One region of the Methylobacterium sp. XJLW genome, then DNA from elsewhere that is predicted to be linked to it. Evidence: riboswitches for the same ligand, from Rfam matches in the RefSeq annotation. Region 1 holds a riboswitch; the other holds the start of a gene.

The links. Region 1 has a riboswitch for thiamine pyrophosphate ahead of thiO (glycine oxidase ThiO). Riboswitches for the same ligand answer to the same signal wherever they lie in the genome.
Region 2: it holds a riboswitch for thiamine pyrophosphate, as region 1 does, so the genes downstream of both, thiC (phosphomethylpyrimidine synthase ThiC) here and thiO (glycine oxidase ThiO) in region 1, are expected to answer to the same signal.

What each region holds. Positions count from the first base shown of each region.
Region 1 covers NZ_CP016429.1:6,152,647-6,167,136, reverse strand. Annotated here, with positions in the region: gene A3862_RS28625 (GatB/YqeY domain-containing protein) at 1-71, shown strand, start outside; gene dnaG (DNA primase) at 172-2,064, shown strand; gene rpoD (RNA polymerase sigma factor RpoD) at 2,263-4,245, shown strand; gene A3862_RS28610 (adenylate/guanylate cyclase domain-containing protein) at 4,322-5,581, shown strand; gene A3862_RS28605 (glycosyltransferase) at 5,685-6,839, opposite strand; gene A3862_RS28600 (TIGR02281 family clan AA aspartic protease) at 7,223-7,732, opposite strand; TPP riboswitch at 7,966-8,094, shown strand; gene thiO (glycine oxidase ThiO) at 8,159-9,382, shown strand; gene thiS (sulfur carrier protein ThiS) at 9,379-9,591, shown strand; gene A3862_RS28585 (thiazole synthase) at 9,594-10,397, shown strand; gene A3862_RS28580 (thiamine phosphate synthase) at 10,394-11,038, shown strand; gene A3862_RS28575 (peptidase) at 11,191-11,943, opposite strand; gene A3862_RS28570 (transglutaminase family protein) at 11,988-12,815, opposite strand; gene A3862_RS28565 (alpha-E domain-containing protein) at 12,837-13,784, opposite strand; gene A3862_RS28560 (circularly permuted type 2 ATP-grasp protein) at 13,850-14,490, opposite strand, start outside.
Region 2 covers NZ_CP016429.1:3,500,296-3,514,785, reverse strand. Annotated here, with positions in the region: gene A3862_RS16295 (transglycosylase domain-containing protein) at 1-1,238, opposite strand, end outside; gene A3862_RS16290 (hypothetical protein) at 1,379-1,762, opposite strand; gene A3862_RS16285 (hypothetical protein) at 1,947-2,444, shown strand; gene A3862_RS16280 (pilus assembly protein PilZ) at 2,560-2,805, shown strand; gene A3862_RS16275 (acyltransferase family protein) at 2,817-3,887, opposite strand; gene A3862_RS16270 (restriction endonuclease) at 3,995-4,369, opposite strand; gene A3862_RS16265 (alpha/beta hydrolase) at 4,383-5,213, opposite strand; TPP riboswitch at 5,333-5,438, shown strand; gene thiC (phosphomethylpyrimidine synthase ThiC) at 5,510-7,396, shown strand; gene A3862_RS16255 (hypothetical protein) at 8,140-8,478, shown strand; tRNA gene A3862_RS16250 (tRNA-Gly) at 9,006-9,080, shown strand; gene A3862_RS16245 (hypothetical protein) at 9,453-9,746, shown strand; gene A3862_RS16240 (hypothetical protein) at 9,752-10,276, shown strand; gene A3862_RS16235 (AAA family ATPase) at 10,361-12,940, shown strand; gene A3862_RS31110 (hypothetical protein) at 12,950-13,186, shown strand; gene A3862_RS31105 (hypothetical protein) at 13,213-13,731, shown strand; gene A3862_RS16225 (hypothetical protein) at 13,873-14,244, shown strand; gene A3862_RS16220 (hypothetical protein) at 14,241-14,489, shown strand; gene A3862_RS16215 (hypothetical protein) at 14,486-14,490, shown strand, end outside.

The DNA of each region.
Region 1 (14,490 bases):
CCTTCGCGGGCCGGATGGATTTCGGCAAGGCGAGCGGTCTGGTGAAGGCGGCGCTGGCCGCGAAGGGCTGAGCCTCTCCCCGCAATCCTCCACCGGATTTCGAGCGCGTGAGGGACTCCGTTACGCCTCACGCGCTATAGGTGCGGGTTCACGCAACCCATCCCAGGCCCCGTGCGCTATCCGCCCCACATCCTGGAAGAGATCCGCTCCCGGCTGCCGGCCTCGTCGGTGGTCGGCCGCCGCGTGCAGTTGAAGAAGGCCGGCCGCGAGTGGCGCGGCCTGTCGCCGTTCAACGCCGAGAAGACGCCGTCCTTCTACGTGAACGACCAGAAGCAGTTCTATCACTGCTTCTCGTCCTCCAAGCACGGCGACATCTTCACCTTCCTCATGGAGACGGAGGGTCTCAGCTTCCCCGAGGCGGTCGAGCGGCTGGCGGGCGAGGCCGGCGTCAGCCTGCCGGCCCCCACCGAGGACAACCGCGCCAGCGAACGCAAGCGCGCCGGGGCGATCGAGGTCATGGAGATGGCCGCGCGCTGGTTCGAGGACCGGCTTCTCGCGGGCCAGGGCAGCGAGGCCCGCGCGTATCTCGAACGCCGCGGGCTCAAGGACGAGACGCAGCGAGCCTTCCGCCTCGGCTACGCGCCGAACGATCGTTACGCCCTGCGCGACCACCTCGCCGGGCAGGGGGTCGACAAGGCGCTGATGGTCGAACTCGGCCTCATCGCGGCCGGGGAGGGCGTCTCGGTCCCGTACGATTATTTCCGCGACCGGGTGATGTTCCCGATCACCGACACACGCGGCCGGGTCGTGGCCTTCGGCGGGCGGGCCCTCGCCAAGGAGGTGCGCGCCAAATATCTGAATTCCCCCGAGACGCCGCTCTTCCACAAGGGCCGCACGCTCTACAACCTCCACGGCGCGCGGAAGGCCGCGCACGAGCGCGGGTCGATCATCGCGGTCGAGGGCTACGTCGACGTCATCGCCATGACGCTCGCCGGCCATCCCGAGACCGTGGCGCCCCTCGGCACCGCGCTGACGGAGGATCAGCTCGGCCTGCTCTGGCGCCACGCCGACGAGCCGATTCTCTGCTTCGACGGCGACAAGGCCGGCCAGCGGGCGGCCTTCCGGGCTCTCGACATCGCGCTCCCGCTCCTCGCGCCCGGCCGCTCGCTCCGAATCGCGCTGCTGCCCGGCGGCCAGGATCCCGACGACCTGCTGCGGTCGGGCGGCCCGGCGGCCATCGATCAGGTGCTGACGGCGGCGTTGCCGCTCTCCGAGCTGCTGTGGCGGCGCGCCCTCGAAGCGGGGCCGGTCGACACGCCCGAGCGGCGCGCCGGCCTGACGCAGACCCTGCGCACCACCGTCGCGACGATCCGCGACGAGACCGTGCGGCGCTATTACCGCGACGATATCGAGGAGCGCCTGCGGAGCCTGTCACCCCGCAGCGCGCGAGCCGCCGCCGGCGGGGCTCCGCGCGGACGCCCGCGCTTCACCCGGCCCGGCGAGCCCGTTTCGCCGCGCATCACCGGGAGTCCGAGCCCCTCCATGACGGCCTCGGCAGGCTTCACGGGCGCCGCTTCGGTGCGCGAGGCGGTCATCGTGGGCACCCTGCTCGCCCATCCCGAGATGATCGCGGAGTTCGGCGAAGAGACCGCCGATCTCGATTTCGAGGATCCGGATGCGCGGGGGATTCTATCGGTCCTCCTGGCCTGCGCCGCCGAGGACGAGCATCCGGTGCCGGAAGTGTTGCAGAATCGCATCAATCGCGCCGGACTTGCTGCGGCTGCCGAGAGAATCCTCGCCCTGGCCCGCTCTCGGGACCGCACGACCCTGGCCCCGCACGCTGATCCCGCACACCGCGCAGACGCCCTGAGACAGGCGATGATCTTGCACCGGCAGGCAGGAGCGCTACATAGCGAACTTCGCGAAGCACGGCAGGCGTTTGAAGACGATCCGACCGATGCCGGATGGGCATGGCTCTGCGAAGTGAAGGCGAGGCTGGAAACCGTCATCGCCGCCGAGGCGGAGGCCGATGCACCGGTGTCGAGCGACTCGACGGCCGCGTGATCCCTGTGTCATGGCGGTGGCGGCGGGCGGAGTCTCGCCATAGTTAACAATCGGTCAAGCCTCAGGCTTGCATACGGAAACCGACGACTCAAGGCGACTGGAGCAATCCGGCGCCGATCTCATACAGCGGCGCCGACGGCGTGGAGCGGCCCCATCGGGGCCTCCGCAACGCGCCGCGTGCGAAACAATAGGCTGATCATGGCGACGAAGGCAACGGAACGGGACGAGACGGACGCTGCCCCCGAGCAGCAGACCGACGGGCCGCTCCTCGACCTGACGGATGCTTCGGTCAAGCGGATGGTGAAGCTCGCCAAGAAGCGCGGCTACGTGACCTACGAGGAGGTCAACGAGGTTCTGCCTGAGGGCCAGTCCGATCCGGACCAGCTCGAGGACGTGCTGTCGCAGCTCTCCGAGATGGGCATCAACGTCGTCGAGGCCGAGGAGACCGACGAGGCGGCCGGCGAGAAGGCCGCCGAAGGCGAGGAAGAGGAGGCCGAAGGCGGCGAGGTCGCCGAGGTCGCGCCGGCGCGCGCCGTCACCGTCGCCACGACCACCAAGGAGCCGACCGACCGGACCGACGATCCGGTGCGGATGTACCTGCGCGAGATGGGCTCGGTGGAGCTCCTGTCCCGCGAGGGCGAGATCGCCATCGCCAAGCGCATCGAGGCCGGGCGCGAGGCGATGATCGCGGGGCTCTGCGAGAGCCCGCTGACCTTCCAGGCGATCATCATCTGGCGGGACGAGCTCGTGGAGGGCAAGGTCCTCCTGCGCGACATCATCGATCTCGAGGCGACCTACGCGGGGCCGGACGGCAAGAACGCGCCGCAGCTCGGCGAAGGCGAGGAAGGATCCGAGGACGGCGAGCCGCCGGCGCCCCCGGAGGGCGGCGACGACGAGGACGACCTCGAGAACAACGTCTCGCTGGCCGCCATGGAAGCCGAGATCAAGCCGCGGGTCCTCGAGACCTTCGACGCGATCGCCGCGAACTACCGCAAGCTGCGCAAGTTCCAGATCGAGGGCACCGAGCGCAAGGCGGCGGGGGAGCAGAACACCCCGGCCCAGAATCAGAAACAGGCCGAGCTGAAGGACATCGTCGTCGCCGACGTGAAGTCCCTGTCGCTGAACAACAACCGCATCGAGGCGCTGGTCGGTCAGCTCTACTCGATCAACAAGCAGCTGATCGGCCACGAGGGCCGGCTGATGCGCTTCGCCGAGAGCCACGGCGTGGCCCGCGACGAGTTCCTGCGCCACTATCAGGGTTACGAACTCGATCCGAACTGGATGGAGCGCGTCGGCACGCTGGGCGGCAAGGGCTGGAAGAACCTAGTCGAGCGCGGCTCGAAGCAGGTGGCGGAGCTGCGCGCGCAGATCCTCGATCTCGCCTCCGAGACGGGCTTGGAGATCGGCGAGTACCGCCGGATCGTCAACATGGTCCAGAAGGGCGAGCGCGAAGCCCGGCAGGCCAAGAAGGAGATGATCGAGGCGAACCTGCGCCTCGTGATCTCCATCGCCAAGAAGTACACGAACCGCGGCCTGCAGTTCCTGGACCTGATCCAGGAGGGCAACATCGGCCTGATGAAGGCCGTGGACAAGTTCGAGTACCGGCGCGGCTACAAGTTCTCGACCTATGCCACGTGGTGGATCCGGCAGGCGATCACCCGGTCGATCGCCGATCAGGCCCGCACGATCCGCATCCCGGTGCACATGATCGAGACGATCAACAAGATCGTCCGGACCTCGCGCCAGATGCTGCACGAGATCGGCCGCGAGCCGACCCCGGAAGAGCTGGCCGAAAAGCTGGCCATGCCGCTGGAGAAGGTCCGCAAGGTCCTGAAGATCGCCAAGGAGCCGATCTCCCTCGAGACGCCCATCGGCGACGAGGAGGACAGCCACCTCGGCGACTTCATCGAGGACAAGAACGTCGTCCTGCCGATCGACGCGGCGATCCAGTCGAATCTGCGCGAGACCACGACCCGGGTGCTCGCCTCGCTCACGCCCCGCGAGGAGCGTGTGCTGCGCATGCGCTTCGGCATCGGGATGAACACCGATCACACCCTCGAGGAGGTCGGCCAGCAATTCTCGGTGACCCGCGAGCGCATCCGTCAGATCGAGGCCAAGGCACTGCGCAAGCTGAAGCACCCGTCGCGCAGCCGGAAGCTCAGGAGCTTCCTGGACAACTGAGCCCACGCCGCGGATTACGCGGCGCTTTCCCGTCGACCGCGTTGCTTCGGCGCTGCGCGGCATCCACTCTGGCGCCATGCTCGAACGCCGCCCGCCACCGCCCGGATCCCCGACGGCCTTCGCGGACGGATCGGAGGCCGACGACGTGCCCTTCGGCGCGCTCCAGCCCTCCGTCGGCATCCGCGACTGGCTGCTCGGCGAGGGGGCGCGGATGCCCAACGCCGAGGAGATGCTCACCGGGCTCGCAGAGCGTCTGATCGCCGTCGGCGTACCGGTGGACCGGGCATCGACGGCCATCGACACCCTGCATTCGGAATATGCCGGCGTTGGCCGGATCTGGACCCGGGACGGCGGCACCACCGTGCGGCTGTTCCCGCACGGCGCCCGCTCGACGGATGCCTATCTCAACAGCCCGTTCCATACGGTCCACGCCACCGGCGATTGGCTGATCCTCGACCTGTCCAAGACGCCGGACGACGCCTACGCGATCGTTCCGGACCTGAAGGCCGGCGGCTACACCCACTACGTGGTGGCGCCGTTGTTCTTCACGAACGGCACCCAGAACGGCATCACCTTCGCCACGCGGGCCCCTGATGGGTTCCGGGACGACGACATCGCGATCCTGCGCTTCGTCATGCCGGCGCTGGCGGCCGTGATGGAGATGCGCGTCCTCAACAAGCAGCTCGACCACGTCCTGCGGCTCTATGTCGGCGACGAGCCGCACCGGGCGATCCTGGCCGGCGACATCCGCCGCGGACAGGTGACGCGGATCCGCTCGGCGATCCTGTTCGCCGATATGCGCGACTACACCCGGACCTCCGCCGACATGACGCCCGAGGAGGCCGTCGGCCTGCTCAACGTGTTCTTCGACTGCCTCGTGCCGCCGATCGAGCGGGAGGGCGGCGAGGTCCTGAAGTATCTTGGCGACGGTCTGCTGGCGATCTTCCGGGAGTCCGGTGACGACCTCGGCGGCGCGGCCAAGGGTGCGCTCACGGCGGCCCAGCACGCCCTGGCGGCCCTCGACGAAGCGAACGCCCTGCACCAGTTCCCGGTACCGGTGGCCGCGGGCATCGCGCTCCACCACGGCGAGGCCGCCTACGGCAATGTCGGGTCCGGCTCCCGCCTCGACTTCACGGTGATCGGCCGCGACGTGAACCTCGCGAGCCGCATCGCGCAGCTGAATCGCACCCTCGGCGAGCCGCTGCTGATGTCCAAGCCCTTCGTGGACTTCCTCTGGGGGGATCCGATCCCGCTGGGCGAGCACCGGCTCAACGGGTTCGACGAGCCCATGGCGGTCTTCCGGCCAAAGTTCCTGCGCCCGCGCAAATCCAGCTGAGCCCCTCTCCGATCGCGTCCTCGATCGGCTCTCGGCGTCAGGAAGCCGTCCCACCCGTCCGCCGTGAACCCTGCCCCGCAGCCGATCCGTGCGCCGCTCGGACTCACCACGTCGGCACGAACGGCAGAGTGTAAGGGTTGTGTCGGCAACCCCAGACCGGGTCGATCATCCTCGCCATCACCTCCCGGGCCAAGGCGCCGGCATGTATGGCCACCTCCTTCGGGACATGCCTCCGTTCGAGGATCTTCAGGCAGGCATGTCCGCACGCGCTGTACTGGCCGATATGGTACGCGTTGATGGCGAACTCTTCGAGTATGCCGTATTCGTAGACCCACGGATTCAGGGAAATCCCCTCGCTCGGAAGTTCGAGTGCCAGGCCCGCCTCCGCGTATCGATATCCGTCCGCGAACCGCTTCCTCAACCGGCAGAACCGACTGGCCCCGTGGCGCGCTTCCGCCCGCGCGGGGCGGACGGAGGTCGCGCGCTCGTAGAGCTGCAACACCCTGTCCTCCGGCTCATCGAGGCGCTCCGCGTTCACAGCGGCCATCAGCAGATTGTAATAGATCTCCTCGTCCCATCCGCCCAGCTCTGCTCGTTTCAGAAAGCATTCGAGAGCTTTCCTGTATTCTCCAGCAGCATTATACGTTGTCCCGAGGTACATCGTGTATCGGGCGATCATGTGGGGATCGGTCTCGACCGCCAACGCCTTCTTGAGAACGGCGATATCCCGCGCGTCCGCCGTGGTGTCGCGGTGACGGGCGCCGTCATCACCCCGGCGCATCGCGAGGGGAAGGACCGGTGTCTCGGAGACGCCGGGGCAGCTGAGAAATTCGTGCAGGACGCCCCGGTAGCGCCAGTTTTCCCGGCATCTGACCAAATGGGTGCGCCAGTATCGCGTCTGCTCGTCGATGATCTCGAACCGATAGCCGGGCGCATGCAACTTCGGCATCGTGAAGTCGGCCGGGATGACCAGCTCATCATCCGCATCGATGATCAGAGCGTACTGCGCGTGACGCCGCGCGAGTTTCAGGGCCTCGTTCCGATTGAAGGCAAAATCGACCCAGGGGCGCTCGACCAGGGCCCCCGGTATGTCCGCGAGCGCGGCACGGACAATATCCTGTGTTCCATCCGTCGATCCAGTGTCAACGATGATCCAATGATCGATAATCGGACGAACAGAGTCGATGCACCGACGGATCACGTGGGCTTCGTTTTTCACAATCATCGATAAGCAGATCGTGGATTCGCGATTCTTCATCCTGAAGCCGCCCCGTCATGCACTCACGCCTCGAACGCGCAGTCATCACGGCTACTAGCACCACATCAGCGCATTCACAAAACGACCGATTGCTCCATGACAATTCTGATTGATCGGCGTATTTGCAGCTTTATCGGGGTCAAACTCAGAAATATTCAAACACAATAACCTAATATCTATAAATTAACCGGGAAAGATTGAATTATTCAACCGGTCGGGGACCATCCATCATCGGGCCGTCCGTCGCCTGCGCACCGAATATTTTCCGCGCAGGATCGGCCGCGTGATCGACCTGGTCCCGCAGCCGATCCCGGGGAGACGGGCCGCGCCAGCCGCCGTTGGCGCACCGCGACCCTAGAGATCGGCATGGGCGTTCGGGCGTTTCAGCCCCTCAGAGTCATCGTGCTGCCGGACACGCCGAAATCGCGCAGGCGTCTGAGGAATGACATGCCCAGCAGGCTGGTGGACAGGAGCCCGCGCGGGATCACGACCGCATCGACGTCTCGCACCGTGATCGATCCGATCTGCACGATCGCGATCCGGATCGGCGCCACGCGAACCGTCCCGTTCGCGGTGTTCCAGACGCGCGTGAAGTCGGACGCAGCGACCTGGATCCCGATCCGCGCGGCATCCTCCTCGGAGAACGCGCAGGCGCTCGCCCCGGTATCCACCATCATCGGCAGTGAACGGCCGTCCAGCAGAGCGTTGACGAAGAAGTGGCCGTTGCGGCCAGCCTGGAGGGCCACACCGGCGGCGGCACGGCCTGCGAGATCCGGCTCCGGCGGCGGTGCGACGGCGAGCGCGACCGGCGCCGCCCGCATGCCGTCGCGCACCTTCAGGACGGCCGTGACACCGAGAAAGCCGAGCATGCAGATCAACAGGATTGTGCGCACGCAAATTCGCCCGTGACGTGGAGTGCCGGCGCCCGGAGGAGGTCCGGGATCCCGGCGATCAGATCCCAGACGCGTGAAGGGATGGTGCGCGCCGCCTATCGCGACCGCTGTCCGCGCGCCGATTCCGGTCCGCTTGGTGTCTGGACTGTCACCGCGACCCGCGGATTGTCACGGGAATGATGCAGGGGCGGCGGCGCGGGGTTGACCGACACAAGCCGTGACGCCACATCTGCGTCTGTTCCAGGGAGATCCCCGGCAAGGGGCTGAGAAACCGCTGGCACGTCCCTCAGGACCTGCGGCGCGGAAATCCTTCGAACCTGATCCGGCTCATACCGGCGTAGGGATTGGACCGCGGCCGCCCGAAAGGCAGGCCACAGCTTCTGGCAGAAGCGCACGGCCCGCTCCCCGCGACGGCAATCCGCGGAGATGCCTGTGCCCTTCGACCGACCTGCCTCACCGATCGGCCGCCGCCGCAATCCCGAGGGCGTCGTCGCGCCCGCCGTCCTGCCGGCGCGGACCGACGTCGCCGTCATCGGCGGCGGGCTGATCGGTCTGTCGATCGCGTGGCGGCTCGCGCGGGCCGGCCGTACGGTGACCGTGCTGGAGCGGGAGACGATCGGCGCGGGCGCGAGCCTCGCGGCCACCGGCATGCTGGCTCCGGCCGCCGAGCACGAGCCCGGCTCGGACCCGCTTCTGCCGCTCGCCCTGGACTCGCTCCGGCTCTGGCCCGGCTTCCGCGACGCCCTTGAGGCCGAGTCCGGCCGAACCATCGACTATCGGGCCGACGGCACCCTGGTGCTGGCGGTCGGCCGCGACGAGGTCGAACGCCTGCGCTTCCGCTACGACCTGCAGCGCCGCTCGGGACTCGACGCCACCTGGCTGCCGGGCAGCGAGGTGCGGCGCCTGGAGCCCGGCCTGCGCCCCTCCGTCACCGCCGGGATCCACTGCCCGCTGGACCATCAGGTCGATCCCCGTCTGGTCATGGAGGCCCTCAACGAGGCTTGTCGCCGGGCCGGCGTGATCCTGGTGGAGCGGACCGCCGTCACCACCCTCGACTGGTCGGGCGGCCGCGTGACCGGGATCCGCGCCGCCGACCGCGTCGTCGCCGCGGAGACCGTCATCCTGGCCTCCGGCGCATGGAGCGGGGAGGGCGGTCTGCTCCCCGACGCGCTCGCCCTTCCGGTCCGCCCGCTGAAGGGCCAGTCCCTGGCGCTGCGCACCACCGCCCGCACCGGCACCCTCGCGCGGATGGTCTGGACCGAGCAGGTCCACATGGCGCCGAAAAGCGACGGCCAGCTCATCGTCGGCGCGACCGTGGAGGATTGCGGCTTCCGGCCCGGCGTCACCGCGGGCGGGCTCTACGCGCTGCTGGAGGGCGCCCGCCGGGTGCTGCCCGGTATCGAGGAGATGGAAATCGAGGCCGTCTGGAGCGGCTACCGCCCGACCTCGGACGACGACGCGCCGATCCTCGACACCATCGCACCGGGCCTCGTCGCCGCCACGGGGCATCACCGCAACGGCTACCTGCTCGCCCCGGTCACCGCCGAGGCGATCGCCGCGCTGGTGTTGCACGGCGCGCTGCCCGAGGTCGCCCGTCCCTTCACCCGCCTGCGCTTCGGCCAGCCGGACGCGCTGAGGGCCTCGGCATGAAGCTCGTCGTCAACGGTGAGCCGCGCGACTGCGCGGCCGAGACGGTGGACGCGCTGTTCCGCCTCGAGGCCGCGGAGAGCGGCATCGAGAGCCCGCAGGGCGTCGCCATCGCGCTGAACGGCCGGGTGCTGCGCCGCCGCGACTGGGAGGAAACCCGGATCGCGGAGGGCGACCGCGTCGAGATCGTTCGCGCCATGCAGGGAGGTTGAGCATGGATCAGACCCATACGCCGCTGCGTCCCGAAGGTGGGGATGACAGCCTGACCATCGCCGGCGTGAGCCTGTCGTCGCGACTGTTCATCGGCACCGCCGGCTATCCGACGCAGGCGATCATGCGCGACGCCGTCCAGGCGAGCGGCGCCGAGGTGGTCACCGCCTCGATCCGCAGGGTCTCGCTGCAGGGCCACGGCTCGGACACGGTCAAGATCTTGAAGGGCAAGCGCTTCCTGCCGAATACCGCCGGCTGCGAGACGGCCCGCGACGCGATCATGACCGCCGAACTCGCCCGTGAGGCGCTCGACACCAACTGGATCAAGGTCGAGGTGATCGGTGACCGGGAGACGCTCTACCCGGACGTGATGGAGCTGATCGAGGCCTGCCGCCATCTCGTCGATGACGGCTTCGTGGTGCTGCCCTACTGCAACGACGACCCGATCGTATGCCAGCGCCTGGAGGATATCGGCTGCGCCGCCGTGATGCCCATGGGCTCGCTGATCGGGTCCGGGATGGGCATCGCCAACCCGGCCAATCTCGAACTGATCTGCCGCAGGGCGAAGGTGCCGGTCGTGGTCGATGCCGGGATCGGCACCGCCTCGGATGCGGTGATCGCCATGGAACTCGGCGCCGCCGCCTGCCTGATCAACACCGCGGTGGCCAAGGCCGACGATCCCGTGCGCATGGCCCGCGCCATGGGCCGGGCGGTGGAGGCCGGACGCGACGCGTATTGCGCCGGGCGCATTCCCCGCCGCGGCCGGGCCGAGCCATCGAGCCCGCAGCTCGGCCTCGTCGGCTCGTGAGGGCGCTGCCGTCGCCGCTGCTCGCGGTGACGGACCGGCACGGACATCCACGGCCGCTCGCCGAGACGGTGCAGGCGATCCTCGATGGCGGCGGGCGCTGGATCTGGTTCCGGGATCGCGATCTTGAAACGGACGCCCGTCGGCACCTCGGCGAGGCCGTGGCAGAGCGCGTGCGCGCCGCGAAGGGCGTCCTGACGGTCGGCGGTGACGTCGCGTTGGCGCGCGCCCTCGGGGCCGACGGCGTCCATCTCGGCGGCGGCTCGGGACCGGAGGCCATCGCGGCGGCGCGGGCGGCGCTGGGAGAGCGGGCGCTGATCGGCGTGTCGGCCCATGCGGCGCACGAGGTTGCCCAGGCGGCGTCGGCCGGTGCCGATTACGCCACCCTCAGCCCGATCTATGCGACCGCCAGCAAGCCGGGCTACGGCCCGGCGCTCGGCCTCGCGGGGCTCGCGGCGGCCTGCGATCGCGAGCTTCCGATCGTGGCGCTCGGCGGTCTCGACGCGGACCGAATCGGCGGATGCCGGGCCGCCGGGGCGGCGGCGGTCGCCATCATGGGTGGGCTGATGCGAGCGCGCGAGCCGGCCGAGGCCGCGCAGGCCGTCCTGAAGGCCTGGAGCTTGGCCCATCGCGCCCCCGCGTGAGGGGCGCAACCTGGTCGGCGCACGGGCCTCGCGACCGGCACGGACCCGGGGCCCTTTGCTCCGCTCGGAACGACGGGCGGGGCGATATCAGCCGCGAGTCCGCGCGGACACGGCGCCGGATTGGATCCTCGCGCAAGCCCTACGCGCAAGCCCTATTTGTCCGCCGGCCCGTAAGGCGGCCGCGGGATGGCCCGATGCGCGGCCCGGAGCGCCGCCGACCAGCGCTCGCGCAGGTCGTGGAAGTAGCCCTCACCAGCCTCGATCCGGTGATTCACTTCCAGCGTCAGCGCGTTCCGGCGAACCAGGGCGATGTCGATCGGCAGCCCCACGCCGAGATTCGACCGCATGGTCGAATCCATCGAGACGAGGCTGACCTTGAGGGCGTCGTACAGCTCGGTCGTGTATCTCACCGCCCGGTCGAGGATCGGCTTGCCGTACTTGTGCTCGCCGATCTGAAGGAAGGGCGCATCGGTGCTGCACTCGATGAAATTGCCGGCCGAATAGATCAGGTACAGGCGCATCTCGCCATTCCCGATCTGGCCGCCGAACAGCAGCGAGATCGAGAACCGGATGTTGGCCGCCTCGAACCCGTCCTTCTCGATCGCCCGCACCCGTCGGATGGCCCGGCCGATCAGCTGCGCGGCCTGGAACATGGTCGGCGCTTCGACGAGCTTCTGCGGCGGCTCGTCGTCCTCCTCGCCGGGCACGCCCTCCTGGAGCATGCTGAGGACAGACTGGGTGATCGAGAGGTTACCGGCCGAGGCGAGCATCATCACCCGCTCGCCCGGCACGTTGAAATGGTGCAGCTTTCGGTAGGTCGAGATATCGTCGAGCCCCGCATTGGTACGGGTGTCGGCGACCATCACCAGCCCTTCCTCGACCAGGACACCGACGCAGTAGGTCATTGTCTTCGGATTCTCCTACGGCCGGCGGACCGGTGTCTGAACGATCAGGATTGGGCGGCGGTCCTGCCTTGCTCGACCCGGAGCTTCACGTCCAGTGTTTCCGTGCCACCCCCCGTGCGGCTGCCGCGGATCGGGGCTGCGCCGAGATAGTCCAGGCCCGTTGCGACGCGGATGTAATTGTCCGAGGGGCTGACGTCGTAGCACGGATCGAACGCCACCCAGCCGAGATCCGGCACCAGGGCCTCGACCCAGCCATGGGGCGCCTCGACATCCGCCTGCCCGTCGTCCCGGGCCCGGTAACCGGCCACGTAGCGGGCCGGGATGCCGATGTGGCGGGCGGCGGCGAGGAAGACGTGGGCGAGATCCTGGCAGACGCCGCTCCCGGCCGCGAAGGCCTTGGCGGCTGGAACCGCACTGGAGGCGGGGCCGGGCTCGTAGGTCACCGCGCCGCGGACGGCGCCCATCAGCCTGTGAAGGAGAGCCAGAACCGCACCGTCGCCCTCCGCGGCGACGCGTTCCGCGAAGGCGTGCAGCTCGGGGCTCGCCGCGCACAGGTCCGTGTCGCGCAGGAAGAACTGATCCGGCAGGCGCTCCACAGTGCCGCGCACGACACCGTTCGTGTCATCGGTATCGACCTCGCCGGTCACGCGGATGGTGAGGGCGTCGGCCGGCTCGTCCGGGGTGAACCAATGGACGACATTGCCGAACCCGTCCTCGCGGGCGGTGAGCCGCCCGTCGATGGTGGTGTCGATCCGCCACGTGCGGACGTATTGGCCGTCATGATCCCGGGGCGTCAGCCTCAGGACCTGCACGAGCCCGCGGGCCGGCTGCTCGTAGGTGTAGATGGTCTCGTGAACCACGCGGATGCGCATGCGCTGTCCTGTCCGTCTCGTTCAGCCGACCAGATACTGCTTGGCGATCGCCTCGCCCACCCTGTTGTTCTCGGCAATGAACGCTTCGACGAATTCGTGCAGCCCTGAGGCGAAGACTCGGTTGATATCCTCGCCTTCCAGTTTCGCCAGCATGTTGCCGGCGAGCCGCTGGCTCGGGCCCCGGCGCCCGTAGGCGTCGGCGATGAGATCCAGGTACTCGACGATCACGCCGTAACAATTGGCGAAGGAGCGCGGCATCTGCTTGTTGAGCATCAGCAGGTCGGCCACCAGCAGCGGCTTGACGCTCTCGCGATACACCCAGTGATAGGCATTGAACGCCGAGACTTCGCGCAGGATCGTGGTCCACTGGAAGTAGTCGAGGCTGCCGCCCACCGTCTCGTCGTGCGGCAGCAGGATCTGGTACTTCACGTCGAGGATGCGGGCGGTGTTGTCGGCCCGCTCGATCGCCGTGCCGAGCCGTGTGAACCAGAAGGCGTCGTTGCGCAGCATCGTCCGGAAGGCCGAGCCATCGAAGGTCAGCGAGACGGTCTTCACCCAGTCGAGGAAGCGGCCGAACTCGTCGCGGTTGAGGTCCTTGCCGGCGTAGTTGCGCAGCTCCAGCCACGCGCCGTTGATCGCGTCCCACATCTCGGTGGTGAGCGCCGTGCGCACCGAGCGGGCATTCTCGCGGGCCGCCTCGATGCAAGAGCGGATCGAGGACGGGTTGTGCGGGCTGAAGGCCAGAAAATCGCAGACCGTGTCGGCGTTCACCGCACTGTAGTGCGTCTTGAACGCGTCCGGGTCGCCGGCAGAGGCGAGGGCGGATTCCCACTCGTTGCTCCCGCCGCCGCCGTAGCTCGTCGGCAGCGAGGCGAAACGGTGGGCCGCATCGAGGATACGGGCGACGAAGTCGGCCCGCTCCACGTAGCGCGAGAGCCAGAAGAGATTGTCGGCAGTCCTGGAAAGCATCGGTCTTCAGCCAAGTCGTGCGGACCACGGTGTCCGCGCCTCGGAACGTCCGGACGTCGCGGACCTTAGGCGTCGAGCACCCAGGTGTCCTTCGTGCCACCGCCCTGGCTGGAATTGACCACCAGGGACCCTTCCTTCAGCGCCACCCGGGTCAGACCGCCCGGCACGATCCGGATCTTGTCCGCCCCGCACAGCACGAAGGGCCTCAGGTCGACGTGACGGGGCGCAACGCCGGAGGCCACGAAGGTCGGGCAGGTGGAGAGCGAGAGAGTCGGCTGGGCGATGAACCCGTCGGGCGCGTGCTTGAGCTTTCGGGCGAAGTCGTCCAGCTCGCGCTTGCTGGCGTGCGGGCCGACCAGCATGCCGTAGCCGCCCGAACCGTTGACTTCCTTGACCACCAACTCGGAGAGGTTGTCCATCACGTACGCGAAAGCGTCCTTCTCGCGGCAGCGATAGGTCGGCACGTTGTGCAGGATCGGCTCCTCGCCGGTGAAGAATTTCACGATCTCCGGCATGTAGCTGTAGACGGCCTTGTCGTCCGAGATGCCGGTGCCGACCGCGTTCGCCAAGGTGACGGAGCCGCGCTCGTAGGCGTTCATCAGGCCGGGCACGCCGAGCACCGAATCGGGCCGGAAGACCAGCGGGTCGAGGAAATCGTCGTCTAGGCGGCGGTAGATCACATCGACCTTTCGCGGCCCCTCGGTGG
Region 2 (14,490 bases), 2.7 Mb from region 1:
TGGCTCTGGGCGTAGTCGCGCCCACCGATCAGCGCCCGGATCGCGCCGTCGGGCCGCATCGAGACCAGCGCGCCCTGGCCGACATTGAAGCGCGCGCCCTTGGCGTTGAGCTCGTCGGTGAGCACCTTCTCGGCGGCGGCCTGGAGGACGGGATCGACGGTCGTCTGGACCGTGATGTCGGTGTCGAACTTGCCGACGTAGTCGTCGAGCACGTCCATCACGAGGTCTGCGACGTAATTGGCCGAACCGCCGCCGCGGGCATTGGTGGGCTTCGCCGGCTGGGCGAGCGCCACCTTCACGTCCTGCGGCGCGGCGAAGCCGAGTTCCTGCATCGCGGCGAGCACCTGGGCGGCGCGGGCCTGGGCGGCCGGGAGGTTGCGGTTCGGAGCGAGCCGCGACGGCGCCTGAACGAGGCCGCCGAGCATCGCGGCCTGCGCAAGGCTCACCTCCTTGGCGGGCTTGCCGAAATAGCGCTGCGCGGCCGCCTCGACGCCGTAGGCGCCGGCGCCGAAATAGACACGGTTCAGGTAGAGCTCGAGGATCTCGTCCTTGGTGTACTTGTGCTCCAGCCAAAGCGCGAGGATCGCCTCCTGGATCTTGCGCGAGGCGGTCCGCTCCTGCGTCAGGAACAGATTCTTGGCGAGCTGCTGCGTCAGGGTCGAGCCGCCCTGCGCGACGCCGCGCCGGGTCAGGTTCTGACCGATGGCGCGCAGGATGCCGACCGGATCCACGCCGAAATGCTGGTAGAAGCGCCGATCCTCGATCGCCACGAAGGCGCGCGGCAGGTAGGGCGGCAGCTCCTTGATCGAGACCACCCGGCCGCCGGTCTCGCCGCGATTGGCGAGCAGCGAGCCGTCGCTCGCCAGGATGGCGATGTTGGGCGGCCGCTTCGGCACCGCGAGCTGGTCGATCGGCGGCAATTGCGACGCGTGGTAGGCGATGAGCCCGACAAGCCCGATCACCGCCCAGAGACCGAGGACGACGGTGCCGTAAACGATGCGGCCGAGCCAGGACCGCCGGCGTCGGCCGCGACCCGAGGCCTTCGTCCGCCCGGTGGTCCGCGGCGGCGCCTTGTTCGGCTGCCGCGCTCCTCCGCCGCCCGATCGCTTCGCCACGCCGTCTCCTGCCCCCCCGGGACGGTCCTCCCGGGACAGGCGCAGATCGAGTTCGCCGCGATCCCGGACACGCCCCTCGGGCACGTCGAAGTTCGGCTCAATCCTGCCCCGACCCTTGGCCATGCATCCCGTCTACGAATGTTCCGCCGCAGCGCGTCTGTCGGGCGCGCCGCAGGACGGTTTCCGCACGCTAAATGCGGCGGTTTAAGGGGCCGTTATCGAAGCGTTCGGCGCCCGTTCCTCATCCCGCGCGCCGATACGCCCTAGCGTTGGGCAGGGGGCTGGACGGCCGGCGCGCCGAGCACCCGTCGGGCCTCCGCGAGCAGCACGGAATGGCGGGCCGATTGCGGACCTGAGTCCGGCGTCTCACGGCCCAGCCGGGCGATGCGCGACCGGAACAGGCGTCGGCGCAGGCCGAACCAGCCGATGCTCATCAGCAGCGCCTGAAGCACGAGACGGACGGCCTCCGTCCGCTCGCGCTCCTCGGCGACCACCGCCGAGAGCGCCGCCTCGCGGCGAAGGGCAGCCTCCAGCTCCTCCCGGACGGCGGCGCGGGCGGCCTCGTCCTTGCGCGCCGCGTCGAGCTGGATCCGGCATTCCTGCAGCGCGCTGAGCAACAGAAGCTCCTGCGCGGACGCATCCCTCATCAAGGCCTCCTGGGGCGCCCTATCCCGTTCGACCACGGGTGGCTCCGCCCGATCATCGTCATGGCGGTGCCAAAACAGCCCGCACAGATCCGTGCGCGACGCCATAGCGAGCGCGGCCGCTGGCCGGAAGCCGCCGACCGGATTATTCGGCACGCGGACCGCGACGCAATGGGGAATCGGGGACGTGCAGATTCGGATCGCTCTGGCCTTCGGAGCCATCACGCTGGGAGCCGGCACGGTGATGCCCGCACCGGCCCGGGCCTATCAGCTCGACACGGTGAATCTGGTCGGCTGCGCCCAGGAAGGCGGCGTCTGCCGGATGCCCTACGCGACCAACGTCTATTACGGCGTACCCGGCCGGACCAACGGTCGGCCGTTTCCTCAGGGCGGCGCCGTGCCCTGCAACAGCCAGACCTTCGGCGATCCCGCACCGGGCCAGGCGAAGAGCTGCTGGTACGCACCGCGCATCACTGCGGGCGGCTCTGGCGGTGGCGGCTACGGCGGTGGCGGGTACGGCGGTGGCGGGTACGGCGGTGGCGGGTACCGGAGCGACGATTACGACGACCGGCGCGAAGCCTATCGCTATGGCCGCGACTACGACCGGCCGCGCGCACGCCGCCCGTACGACGACGACTATGAGCCTGGGCCGCGCCGCTACAGGGGTGATCCGGACGACTATTGATCTCGATCTGAGAGCGCAGGCAAGGGATCGTATTTGCCCTGTTAACCCCCATCCGGCATCGTCCCGGACCGCGGAGATCGTCTCCGCGGACCCGCGGGTGCGGATGGGGGAGTCGATGAGGGAGAATCGCCGCGGCGTCTTCCGGAAGAACGCCTTCACCTTCGGCGCGGTCCTGCTCGACGGCGGCGAAGTCAGTTGCCTGGTCTGGGACGCGACCGAGGTCGGCGCCCAGATCGAGGTCGACGGCGATCATGTGGTGCCGGACCGCTTCCCGCTCCGCGTGAGCGCCGGCGCCAAGCCGCGCGCGGCGGCCGTTGCATGGCGGCGCAGCCGCCGGATCGGCATCGCCTTCGAGGGCTGAAGCCGCCCGTCTCAGGTCGCCTGCAGGACCGGGCGGGTCCGGGACTCCGACCCCACGAGCCGGCACCAGCGCGGCCGCACTAACAGCAGATCGAGCGCCGTGCCGCGAACCAGCCGCTCCAGGACCAGCGGCAGCAGCACCGCCACGGTCATGACGATGAGGCTTGCAAGTCCGATATCGGCGATGGCTCCGGTGCGCACGAGGATCTCCCGGGTCGCCGCCATGGGTAGCGAAAAGGCGAGATAGATCACGATCGAGCGCTGCCCGCAGGTTCGGACCGCCTCGGCGATCGGCCCCCCGACGCGGCCGAGGAGCGACGCCGCCACCACGATCGCGAGCGCACCGGCGGCGCCGAGGGCGAGGCTCACCAGCGGCAGGCTGGCGAGGGTCGGGTGATTCGGAAGGCCCGACGGAGTCAGCGCGAGCCAACCTTCCACGAACGCCCATGCGGCGAGGCCGCACAGGGCGAGCCGGACCCGGTGCCGGGCCGCGTCCGCGAGGGCGAAGATGCGGCCGGCGAACAGATAGCCGGCGACGAAGAAGACGTATCGGGCACAGAACTCCTCGATGAGGGTCGACTCGCTGCGGATGTCGGCAATCTGCAGCACGGCGGCACCGGCGAGCAGCACGGCGTCGGGCACGCGGCGCAGAGCCTTGGTGACGACCGAGAACACCGCGAGCAGATAGATGAACCACAGTGTCGAGTAGGGTTCGATCAGGGCATGGGCGAGATGCGCCGCGAAGGCCGTGGGGCCGTCATCGCCGGCGATCTTGCCGTATCTGGCGGCCGACTGGATCACGAGCCAGAGCAGGTAGAAATAGGCGAAATGGACCACCCGGCGGTCGGAGAACAGGCGCCAGTCGCGGTCGATCACCCGCCCCATGAACAGGCCGGACAAAAGGAAGAAGTCCGGAATCCGGAACGGCTTCGCGAAGGCCACGACCGGATGGAGGAAACCTTCCCCGCCCATAGCGTCGCCGGTGCCCGTGACGGAATGCATCATGACCACCAGGAGGATGCAGATCCCCTTGGCGATATCGACCCAGGCGAGCCGATCACCCGTATCCCCGACCCCGGCCATCGTCCCACCCTCGCGATCGAAGGGATCCTGGACCCGTTTGGGTTGACGGCGATGAACGTGATCGCCGCAACCTGCGGATGTGACGAACGGTCGGTAAACGCTGGCGGTCAGACCTTGCGCCGCGCCGACCGCCGCGCGCGGGTCATGCGCGTCGCGGCGTGAAAATCGTCCGGCCGGCCGCGCACCCAGGCGAGGAAGCGGGCTATCTCCGGATCGGTCCGCAGGGCTTCGAGATCGGCCAGGCGCTTGGCGATCTCGGCCTCACTGTAGCGTGCATGGATCGCCGAGTGGCAGATCTGGTGCAGGCGGACGGTACCGCGATGGGTTCCGCCCTTGAGCTTCGGGGTGAGGTGATGGAGGCTGGAGCGAGCGCGATGTGGAATCGGGCGCTCACAGAGCGGGCAGACCGGCTCGGGCCAGCCCTGCGCACCCGGTGCGTCCGGATCCTCGGCGCTCCAGCGCTGCGAGCGCCGTCCGACCACGCGCCCCCCTCTCCTATCCTTGCTGATCGACCGGCTGCGGGCAGGTCGGACCGACACGCTCTCTGAACATCGCCTCGGCCTCTCGGTCCCGCCCCCCCAGGATGGACACGTGGTCGCCCGGGATCACGGCGATCCGCGCCCGCGGGCCGGCTGCTGCGGCGAGGCCTTGCGCCAACTTGAGCGGCACCACCGTGTCGTCGCGTCCCTGCACGATCAGAACCGGCGCAGTTCCGCCACGGATGCGCGTGTCCGAGCGGTATGTGTCGCGCAGGAGCCAGATGGGGACTAGCGGGACATGCAGCCGCACGGTGTGGATCATCGAGTCGAACGGGGCCTCCAGGTAAAGCCCGATCGTCGGCACCCGTTCGGCGACTGCGACCGCGACGGCCGCCCCCAGCGAATGGCCGTGCAGCAGGATCGGCGCATCGGGCGCCTGTGCCCGCGCGGCGTTCACGGCCGCCAGGCCGTCGCGGATCAGGCCGTCTTCGCTGGGGCTGCCGGTCGAGCCGGGATAGCCGCGATAGGCCACGGTCAGCAGACCCCAGCCGCGCGCCCGCCACGGCTCCGCGGCGAAGCGCTCCGCGTGCGGTTCCGGGCGGGATCCATTGCCGTGGAAACTGACGATGACGCCGCAGCCCGGCCGCGGCGGCCGCCACAGTCCGTGCAGGGTTTCGCCATCCGAGGTCGCGACCGTGATCGTCGCGACCCCGGGCGGCACCGGCCAGGGTGTCGGCGGGCTGAAGGCGCCCGGATAGAGGAAGCGGCGCTGTCCGAGGGCGAGCGCGGCGCAGGCCAACCCGCAGAGCAGGAGCACGGCGAGCAGGAGGCCGGCGAGGAGTCGCATGCGATGCGGGGGAGGCCGTGGGGTTGAGAAGCGGATGCGTTCGATCGAACGGTTTTCGGGATGTGTTTTCTAGGGCGCCCGGTCAGCATTGACAAAGCCGTCCGCGCGCCTGAGTCTGGAACCGTTCCGAGGGGAGCCCCGCAGGGGGCTGAGATTGGGCACGCTGCCCTGACCCTTGAACCTGATCCGGCTCATACCGGCGGAGGGACGGGAACCTGCGGTCGCATGTCGCGCGGCCCCATCTCATCTCGGCCATCGCGTGGACCGGACTGCTCCAGCACGAGTAGAGGCCCACGATGAACGCACCCGTTCTCCCCAAGGACGTGAAAGGCAGCCCGGAGACCGTGACCACGGGTCCGGTGACCGGATCGCGCAAGGCCTATGCGAGCCCGGCTGGACGGCCGGACATCCGCGTCCCCTACCGCGAAATCGTCCTCTCCGATCCGAAGGAGGAACCGGTGCGGGTCTACGACCCGTCGGGCCCCTACACCGAGACCGACGCGCGGATCGACCTCAATGCCGGCCTCCCCGGCGTGCGCGAGCGCTGGATCGCGGCCCGCGGCTACGCAGCCGTCGCCCCGCGGGCGGTGAAGCCCGAGGATAACGGCTTCGCGGGCGACAAGCTCGTGGCCCCCTGTCCCGCCGAGCGGACCATCCGCAAGGCGGCCCCGGGCCAGAGGGTGACCCAGTACGAGTTCGCCCGCGCGGGGATCATCACCGAGGAGATGATCTACGTCGCCCATCGCGAGAACGTCTGCCGCGAGAAGATGCTTGCGGGCGCCGAGGCCGCACTCGCCGACGGCCAGAGCTTCGGGGCCTCGGTCCCGCCCTTCATCACCCCCGAATTCGTGCGCGACGAGATCGCCCGCGGCCGGGCGATCATCCCGGCCAACATCAACCACACCGAGCTGGAGCCGATGGCGATCGGCCGGAACTTCCTGGTCAAGATCAACGCCAATATCGGCAACTCGGCCGTGACCTCCTCGGCCGCCGACGAGGTCGAGAAGCTCGTCTGGTCGATCCGCTGGGGCGCCGACACGGTCATGGACCTGTCCACCGGCCGCAACATCCACAACATCCGCTCGTGGATCATCCGCAACAGCCCGGTCCCGATCGGCACGGTGCCGATCTATCAGGCGCTGGAGAAGGTCGGCGGCGACCCGCTCAAGCTCGACTGGGAGGTCTTCAAGGACACGCTGATCGAGCAGGCCGAGCAGGGCATCGACTACTTCACCATCCATGCGGGCGTGCGTCTCGCCCACGTGCCGCTGACCGCCCGGCGCGTCACCGGCATCGTCTCGCGCGGCGGCTCGATCATGGCGCGCTGGTGCCTGGCCGGGCACCGGGAATCGTTCCTCTACGAGCGGTTCGACGAGATCTGCGACATCATGCGGGCCTACGACGTGTCGTTCTCGCTGGGCGACGGCCTGCGCCCGGGCTCGATCGCCGACGCCAACGACGCCGCCCAGTTCGGCGAGCTGGAGACGCTGGGCGAGCTGACCAAGGTCGCCTGGGACAAGGGCTGCCAGGTGATGATCGAGGGCCCCGGCCACGTGCCGATGCACAAGATCAAGGTCAACATGGAGAAGCAGCTGAAGGAGTGCGGCGAGGCGCCGTTCTACACCCTCGGCCCGCTGACCACCGACATCGCCCCCGGCTACGACCATATCACCTCGGGCATCGGCGCCGCGATGATCGGCTGGTTCGGCACCGCGATGCTTTGCTACGTCACCCCGAAGGAGCATCTCGGCCTGCCCGACCGGGACGACGTGAAGACCGGCGTGATCACCTACAAGATCGCTGCCCACGCCGCCGACCTCGCCAAGGGCCACCCGGCCGCGCAGCTGCGCGACGACGCGCTCAGCCGCGCCCGGTTCGACTTCCGCTGGGAGGACCAGTTCAACCTGGGCCTCGATCCGGATACGGCCCGCCGCTACCACGACGAAACCCTGCCGAAGGACGCCCACAAGGTCGCGCATTTCTGCTCGATGTGCGGGCCGAAATTCTGCTCGATGAAGATCACCCAGGATCTGCGCGCCGAGGTGCTGGCGATGGAGGAAGCCGGCGAAGTCGTGGGCGCGTCGCCCGCGATGTCCAAGGCCGAGGCCGAAGCCGGCATGCGGGCCAAGTCGGAGGAGTTCCTGGCCGAGGGCGGCAAGCTCTACGTCGACGCCGCCGAGTGAGGCCAAGGCACGCCCGGTCCGATCCGGATGCGGGCGTGCCGCCGTTCCGCCCCGGCGTTCCACCGCACGGGGCCTCGATGTCGAGGACCGCTCCGGGTCGGGCGCCATTGGTACCGCGCATCGCCGCACGCATCTGATCCGCGGCGATGCCGACGGCCCGCGGGGTGCCCAGTTCGATGATCGGGGCGCAAATCCTTCTCTGATCCGCCTGGACAGAGCGGAGCGCTTCCAGTCGCAGGCGCTTCCTGTCAGGTGCCCCGTTGGCGCCCGACGCGGCCTTGCTGAGCAAGCGGGTATCCCGAGCCTGAAAATGGGCACCGGATGCAGCACTGCGGCTGCGCATGCGATCACGATGATACGGGCGCGTCCGTGGATGGCATGGAGCCGCGCAACGATCTCGAAGCGAGGCTTGCGGACAAACGGGTCACGCTTCCCCGATCCTCTCCGGTCTCCTGCACGGCGAGCGCGCGCATCGCGATGGCGAGCATCGGAAGATACCTGCCTGAACCGCTCTCCGGACGACACGGGATGGCCCGCGGTACCGTGGCGACTGAATGGATCAGATGCGCCACGAGCCGCCTCTCGGGGAGAAAGCCGCACGGATTTGTGTCGCAACGCTAACGGGATGTTCATCGCATCTCGGACCGCGAGCCACCATCCGGTGGATCTCCTGCTGCCGTTAACCGCTGGTTAGGCAGCCGCCCGTCTCAATCCTTCGATCACAGGATCGCAGGAGACCGGCCATGGAGATCCGTCCGCTGACACCCCCGACGCCGGGGCCGCAGGGCCTCGACGCCCTCGGCGCGACGGCCGCCGCCGCCGTGACGCAGGAGGCCCCCGTGCCCCAGAGCACATCCGCGCCCCTCGAACCCGCGGTGAAGCTCGACATCGGCGCAAACGGCGGTAAGGCGCGCTACATTCAGGACCCGGACACGAGCACGATCGTCTTCCAGGTGGTTGATCCCGCGTCCGGCAACGTGATCGATCAACTCCCCAGCGAAACCGCTCTGCGCAATCGCGCCTACGATTCCGCACGCGGCACGCAGGGGGCACAGACTGGCAGCCTCTCCCGCGTCGCCTGAATACCGTCGGTCAGACGCGCAGCCAGCGGCCCGACGCAGCGGGCGGGGCCCGGGCTGAACCGCGAAGGGGCCAGGAGAGCCACCAGAGCAAGCCGCCACGCGACGAGGAGGCTGTTCTCGACAGGCGGCGCCGGGGCCGGGATTGCGATCGACCGGCTTCGAGACGACGAGTTCACTGCCGTCCAGGGCACACAGAAATCGCGCTGATTCGCGCGCATGGCCATGCAGGGGTCGGATGCCGGGCCGCGAAGTCTGTGATCCGGGTCAGCGCCTCCACCGGATCGCAAAGCGTATCCGAACCCATCGCGCCTTCGCCGGGCAGCACAAGGAAGATCGCCCTCGGAACCGTGATCCTTTTATGTGCCGCGGACAGTTCGCGTGAGATTTTTCGGGACTCGGAGCCGCTCTGAGAGGTTCCCATGCGTTTGACGCCATCACCGTCGAACTGCTAGACGGTTGGCGCACATGAAGGCCTGGGACCGGACGGATCGACCGTCGTCAACGCCGGATCCGGACCAGTCATGTGGGCGGGCGTAGTTCAGTGGTAGAACGTCAGCTTCCCAAGCTGAATGTCGTCGGTTCGATCCCGATCGCCCGCTCCAATCTCTTCAGGCACTTAGCTGGGGTCGGTGGTATCCCGGAAACGAGGGATACCACGGGGATACCACCCCCAGCCTTCCGACACGGCCCTTGCGGCGCCCCGATTCGAGGGCGATCTTCGCCTCGACCCGTGCGGGCGCAGGCGATTGCCGAGGCCCCTCGCGAACGCCGCAAGGCTTGTCGGGACCGCCTACGCCAAGGCTAGGACACCCGGCATAAGGCACGGGCCGCAAGACCGTCGACCGCCAGCGTCAGGGTCCCCGGCAGCCGTCAAGTCCGGCCGGGACACCTCAAGGGCGGGAGCGCCGCGGCGGCGCCCGGGGACGTTCGCGAGCTCCTTTGACGGTCCCGGCGCGAGCTGACACGGCACCGGCATGACCGGTCCCCTCTATCCCTCCCAGGACGGCCCCGGCGCCGGCGCGGTCGTCGAGGTCGCGGTCCGCGTCATGGTCGGCCCGGACCGGTCCACGGTCGTCGTCCGCCGCGGCGGGGAGCCCGTCGTCCTGCACGAGGTCCGCCCGCACGGGGCGGAGGCGGACGGCCTGGGCGCTTCCGTCGAGGCCGCCGTCCGCGAGGGGCTGGCGCGGCTGCTAGAGCCGCCTTCCGCTCGGACCGGCTGGCGCGCCGGAGCCACCGTGCTATCCCGGGCGCCATGGATATCCGCCTAGAATACATGCGCGACGATCTGTGGCCGTGCCCGGACGGCTGGACCGTCGTCGGGCGCGTCGGCCGCCAGTCCCTCGCCTATGACCCTGAGCGGCGACCGTACCTGCTCAGCGAAGGTGAGCAACCGGTGCCGCTCGACCCGGCCGTCGTCAACGCGTCCCTCTACGCGGCCATCGAGGCCGCCGCCTTACGGCTCTGGCCTGGTGGATGGGCGGTGCCCCTCAGCGACGTCTTCAAGCTCGACAGGCGTGCCGTCACGCCAAGCCGGATAGCCAAGAAAGGCCTGCACCCGCGCGTGCTGCGCGCCCTGGGCCGCTTGGCCGAGGATCACTACGGCGAGGCTGCAAGCCGAGGCTATCTCCTCGTCGCCCTGGCCCGCTACGTCGACCGGTACCATTGGCCTCGCGACAGCTTGCATGGGAGCCGCGAGGACGTGAGCCGTGACGTCGAATTCTGCATGGACGCGCTCATCAACGCGCGGTCACGCGGACCGGTATTCCCGTCCAAGCGAACGGAGGCCGACGAGGACTGAGCCCTTAACGCTTTCGCAAGGATTGGCGGTGTATTGTTTGGGTATCGACGCGCGCTTCCGGTGCGGGTCGTTCGGAGAAATCTGATGACGCAGCCCCTCTCAAGGGGTGCGGCGCCGCTTGAGCATGTCCTGGCCGGGAAGGCCGGGCTGCATCGCGGCCGCATCCCCAGCGACCTCTCAGCCCGCATCCTCGCCATCGCGCCCTCGACGGCGCGCCGCAACCGCGCCGCCGTCCTGCGCGAATGCGGCGGAGACGCGTTCCTCGCCGCCCTCTGCCTGTCCCTGCACGCGACATGCCTGGACACGCTCGCCTCGCCCGAGGGCACCGTCGACGACGGCATGCTGGAGCCCCTGTTCCTCGCCTGGAGCTCGCTCCGGCGCACCGAGGCCACGTGGCGCGACGAAGGAGCGGCTGCCTGGCTGTCCACAGCGGGCGTCAATGCTTCGGCGCGCGCCATCCTGCATGACGCCCTGACGCTGTATCTGCACATGCTCGGCCACCGCGCGGCGACGCCGGTCCTCGTCGACACGCTCTGGGCCTACGCCCGGAGCGGGAGCGATTACGCCGGTGCCTTCGTCCTGCGCGCCTCCGGAGTGGCGCTGCTCGACGAGGGTAGCGACGACGAGCTTCCGGAGATCGTCCCCTACTGGGACCCGGCGGACCCCCTCGGCATCGCGGAGGTTCACGCCAAGACGTACTTCCGGTCGACGAACGCGGCGACCTTGCTGTCGCGTCCGACGCACGCCGAGGAGGTGGACGACGACCGCGTGGGCGTGAACCGCGAGGAGGCTCCGGACGCGGCCGACGAGGCACTCTCCCCCGTCGAGCTCGCCGTCCTCCGCCAGCTCGCCCGCACGCTCGACGCGGTCCCGGGGCTGCGGCAGGCGCTCGCGGAACGGGACGTCGTCGTCACGGTCGACGTCCCGGAGGCCCTGTCGCTCCGGGCGTTGGACGACGTGCCGGGCGCCGCGCCCGGCCTGCCGACGGGGCTGCGGAAGCACCTCGTTAAGGAGCCGCCCAAGGCCCACGAGCGGGACCGGCGCGCGCGCGAGTTCCTGGCCCTGCTGCGTAAGCCGGGCGCGATCCTGTGCCTGTCCCCGGACGCGGCGTCCCACCTGCCGGCGGCGGCGCTGCTGGCGGCGGAGCACCGCCTGACGCTGTCCCCCATCGACGCGTCCGACGTCGCCGCCGCGATCCGCTCGACGACGGGCGCCGCCTGCTCTCCGCAGGACAGGCGCGCTCTCGACGGGCTGCGCGTCTCCGCGGAGCACTTGGCTGTCTCCGTCCGTCCCGGGCGGGCGCCGGCGGACTGCGTCGCCCACCTTGTCCGCCTGGCGGCACCGCCGGCGCCGACGGGTCGCGGGCGGAACATCACGCTGGACGAGCTCCACGGCTGCCGCGAGGTCGTGGCGTACGGCCGGGAGCTGATCCGGGATCTCCAGGCGTGGAGGGACGGCGCGCCCTGGTCGTCGGTCGCAAGTGGCGCGCTTCTGGCCGGCGCGCCTGGAACCGGCAAGACCCTGGCCGCCCAGGCCATCGCCGCCAGCGCGGGGATTCCCCTCCTGGCCGGGTCGCTGGCGCAGTGGCAGGCCGAGGACCAGGCCCATCTCGGGACGACGCTCCGGGCGATGAGGCGCTTCTTCGCCGAGGCCAAGGCGCTTGCGGCCGGGGGGCGCGGCTGCCTGCTCCTCGTGGACGAGTGCGACGTTTTCGTCGACCGGCGCACCGTGCGGCACGAGCATGCCGACTACGTCCTGGGCATCGTCAACGGGTTCCTCGAATGCGTGGACGGCGTAGGCGGCCGGGAGGGCGTCATCGTCGTCGGCACGACCAACGACGCCAACCGCGTCGACCCCGCCATCCGGCGCCCGGGACGGCTCGGACGGCACATCGAGATCGGGCTGCCGGACGCCGGGGAGCGCGTGGCGATGCTGCGCGTGCGCCTGGGCGACGACCTGGCGGGGGCCGACCTGCTGCCGGTCGCGTACCGGACCGAGCGCTACACCGGCGCCATGATCGAGGCCGTCGTCGAGGACGCCCGCCGCCGGGCGAGGCACGCCGGGCGCCCGCTGGCCCTCGAAGACCTTCTCGCGGTGGCGGGCGCGGGCGACGAGGCGACCCCGGCTGCCGTCCTCGACCGCATCGCCATCCACGAGGCCGGGCACGCGCTGATGGCGTCGCTGGCCGGGACGGGACGGGACATCGTCGTCGCACTCCAGTCCGGCGGCGAGGGCGGCTGGGTCTCGTTCCGCGACGGGAACCGGGGCGTCTGGACGCGCGCCGCCGTCGAGGAGCACGTGCGGATCATGCTGGGCGGCCGGGCGGCCGAGGAGACGCTGCTCGACAGCGCGAGCTCCGGGGCCCGCCAGGACCTGCTGACGGCGACCCGCATGGCCGTCAGCCTTGTGGGCGAATGGGGGATGGGCGGCCGGGGCCTCGTCGCCGTCGAGCAGGACCCGGCCATGGCCATCGCGGCGGACCCCCTCCTGCGCCGGGACGTGCAGGAGATGCTCGACCGGCTCTACGAGGAGACCCTGGCAACGGTCCGCCCGCACGCCGACGCCGTCCGCCGCATCGCCGACGCCCTGGTCGAGCGGCGCAGGCTCGATGGCGCCGAGGTGGCCTGCCTGGTCGCCGAGCCCGCCGCGGTCACGGCCCGCTAAGGGCCCACCGTGACGCTCCTCCAGCCTCCCAGCCACGCGGGCCAGCTCCGCGTCAGCAGCTTGCTGCTCGCCTCTGCGCTCTCCCGCGCCGGCGACGACGCCCTCCTCGCCGACGGCGTCCGCGTCGTCGCCGACATGGCGGCCCGCGTGGCCGCCGGCGAGCTCGACGCCGAGACGGCCGCCGCCGACGCGGGCCGCCTCGCCCGCTCCCTTACCCGTTCGGTGTCGCATCGCGACCCCTTCTGACGACTTTCACCCACAAGGAGAAACCCATGGCCGAACCCAACAGCACCAACAGGAAGCGGCAGCGGGCGCCCCTCGTCACGTCCGCAGACTGCGAAGCCCTGCAGGCAGTCTACGCCCTCTCCGCCAACGCCGTTCATCGCATCGACGCCGCCGCGCGGGCGGGCATGATCTGCGAGCTCCTGGCGGGCGCGCACAGCAAGCGCGTCGTCCGCGCGATCCGGCTGGCCGTCCGCGGGCAGATGCCGCCGGCCCAGGCCGCGCTCGAAATCGCGCAGTCCGAGTACGAGGCCTTCCGCAAGGCCCCGCTGCATGTCCATGACGAGGCCACCAGGCCTGCCGTTCGCGAAGCGGTGCGCCAGAAGCCCGTTCAGCAGCCGCCGTGCCCGCCCCAGCCCTTGTGTCGGCCGCATCTGCCGACGCCCAACCCGGCTTGGCACATGAAGGAGCAGGGCGACGAATACGACCAGGCCATGGAGGAGTACCTCGCCATGGCCCCCGACGGTCCCCCCGAGGACGACGAGCCCGGGGCCCCCGATGCCGCGTAGCCCCGCCTCCGCCGGGGCCGCCCGAATAGGACGGCCGATCCCGGGCGCGCACGAACGCGCGCCCCGACCCGGCCAAGCCGGCATGCCCGTCCCCGGCGCGTCCCCCCGCGCCGCCGTCGTCATCCTCCCGGAACGCCCGCCATGACCGAGCAGCCCCCCGTCCACGTGCATTTTCACCGCCGTCTGAAGATGTGGTCGATCCTTCGCAAGCGCCGCCTCATCGGACACGCGCCCTCACTGGTCCTCACCGGGTGCATCATGCGCGCGAGCGAGGCGGGTCGCCTCCGGTGCCTGGCCGCTGCGCGCCGCGAAGTCGTGGCGACCATCGAAGGCATCCTCGCCGACGGCGCCCGGCCGGCCGACGCCGTCCGCATCGGGTACAGGCCGACCGAGCAGGGCTTCCGGCGCCGCGACACCGGCGCCGTCGTCACCGCTGCCGCCGCCGTCTGGTTCGAGCCCGACGGCACCGCCTGGGCGGCATCCCCCATCCCCTCCATGGAGACCCTGTCATGACCGATCCCACCCTTACCGCGGTTGCCGACCGCATCCAGGCCGCCTGGGAGAGCGGCGAGGCCTGCTCGCTCGTCGGGCGTGGCGCCCGGGCGCGCGTCCTGCGGGCGGCCCGCCTCGTCGAGGCCGGGCTTTTGCCGCTCGACGAGGCCCACCGCGTCGCGGCGCGGGCCTGGTCCCTCGCCGCGGGCGTCGAGCCCCTCCCTGCGCCGCCCGTCGGCGATGAAGCTTCGGAGGCGCTGTCGTGAT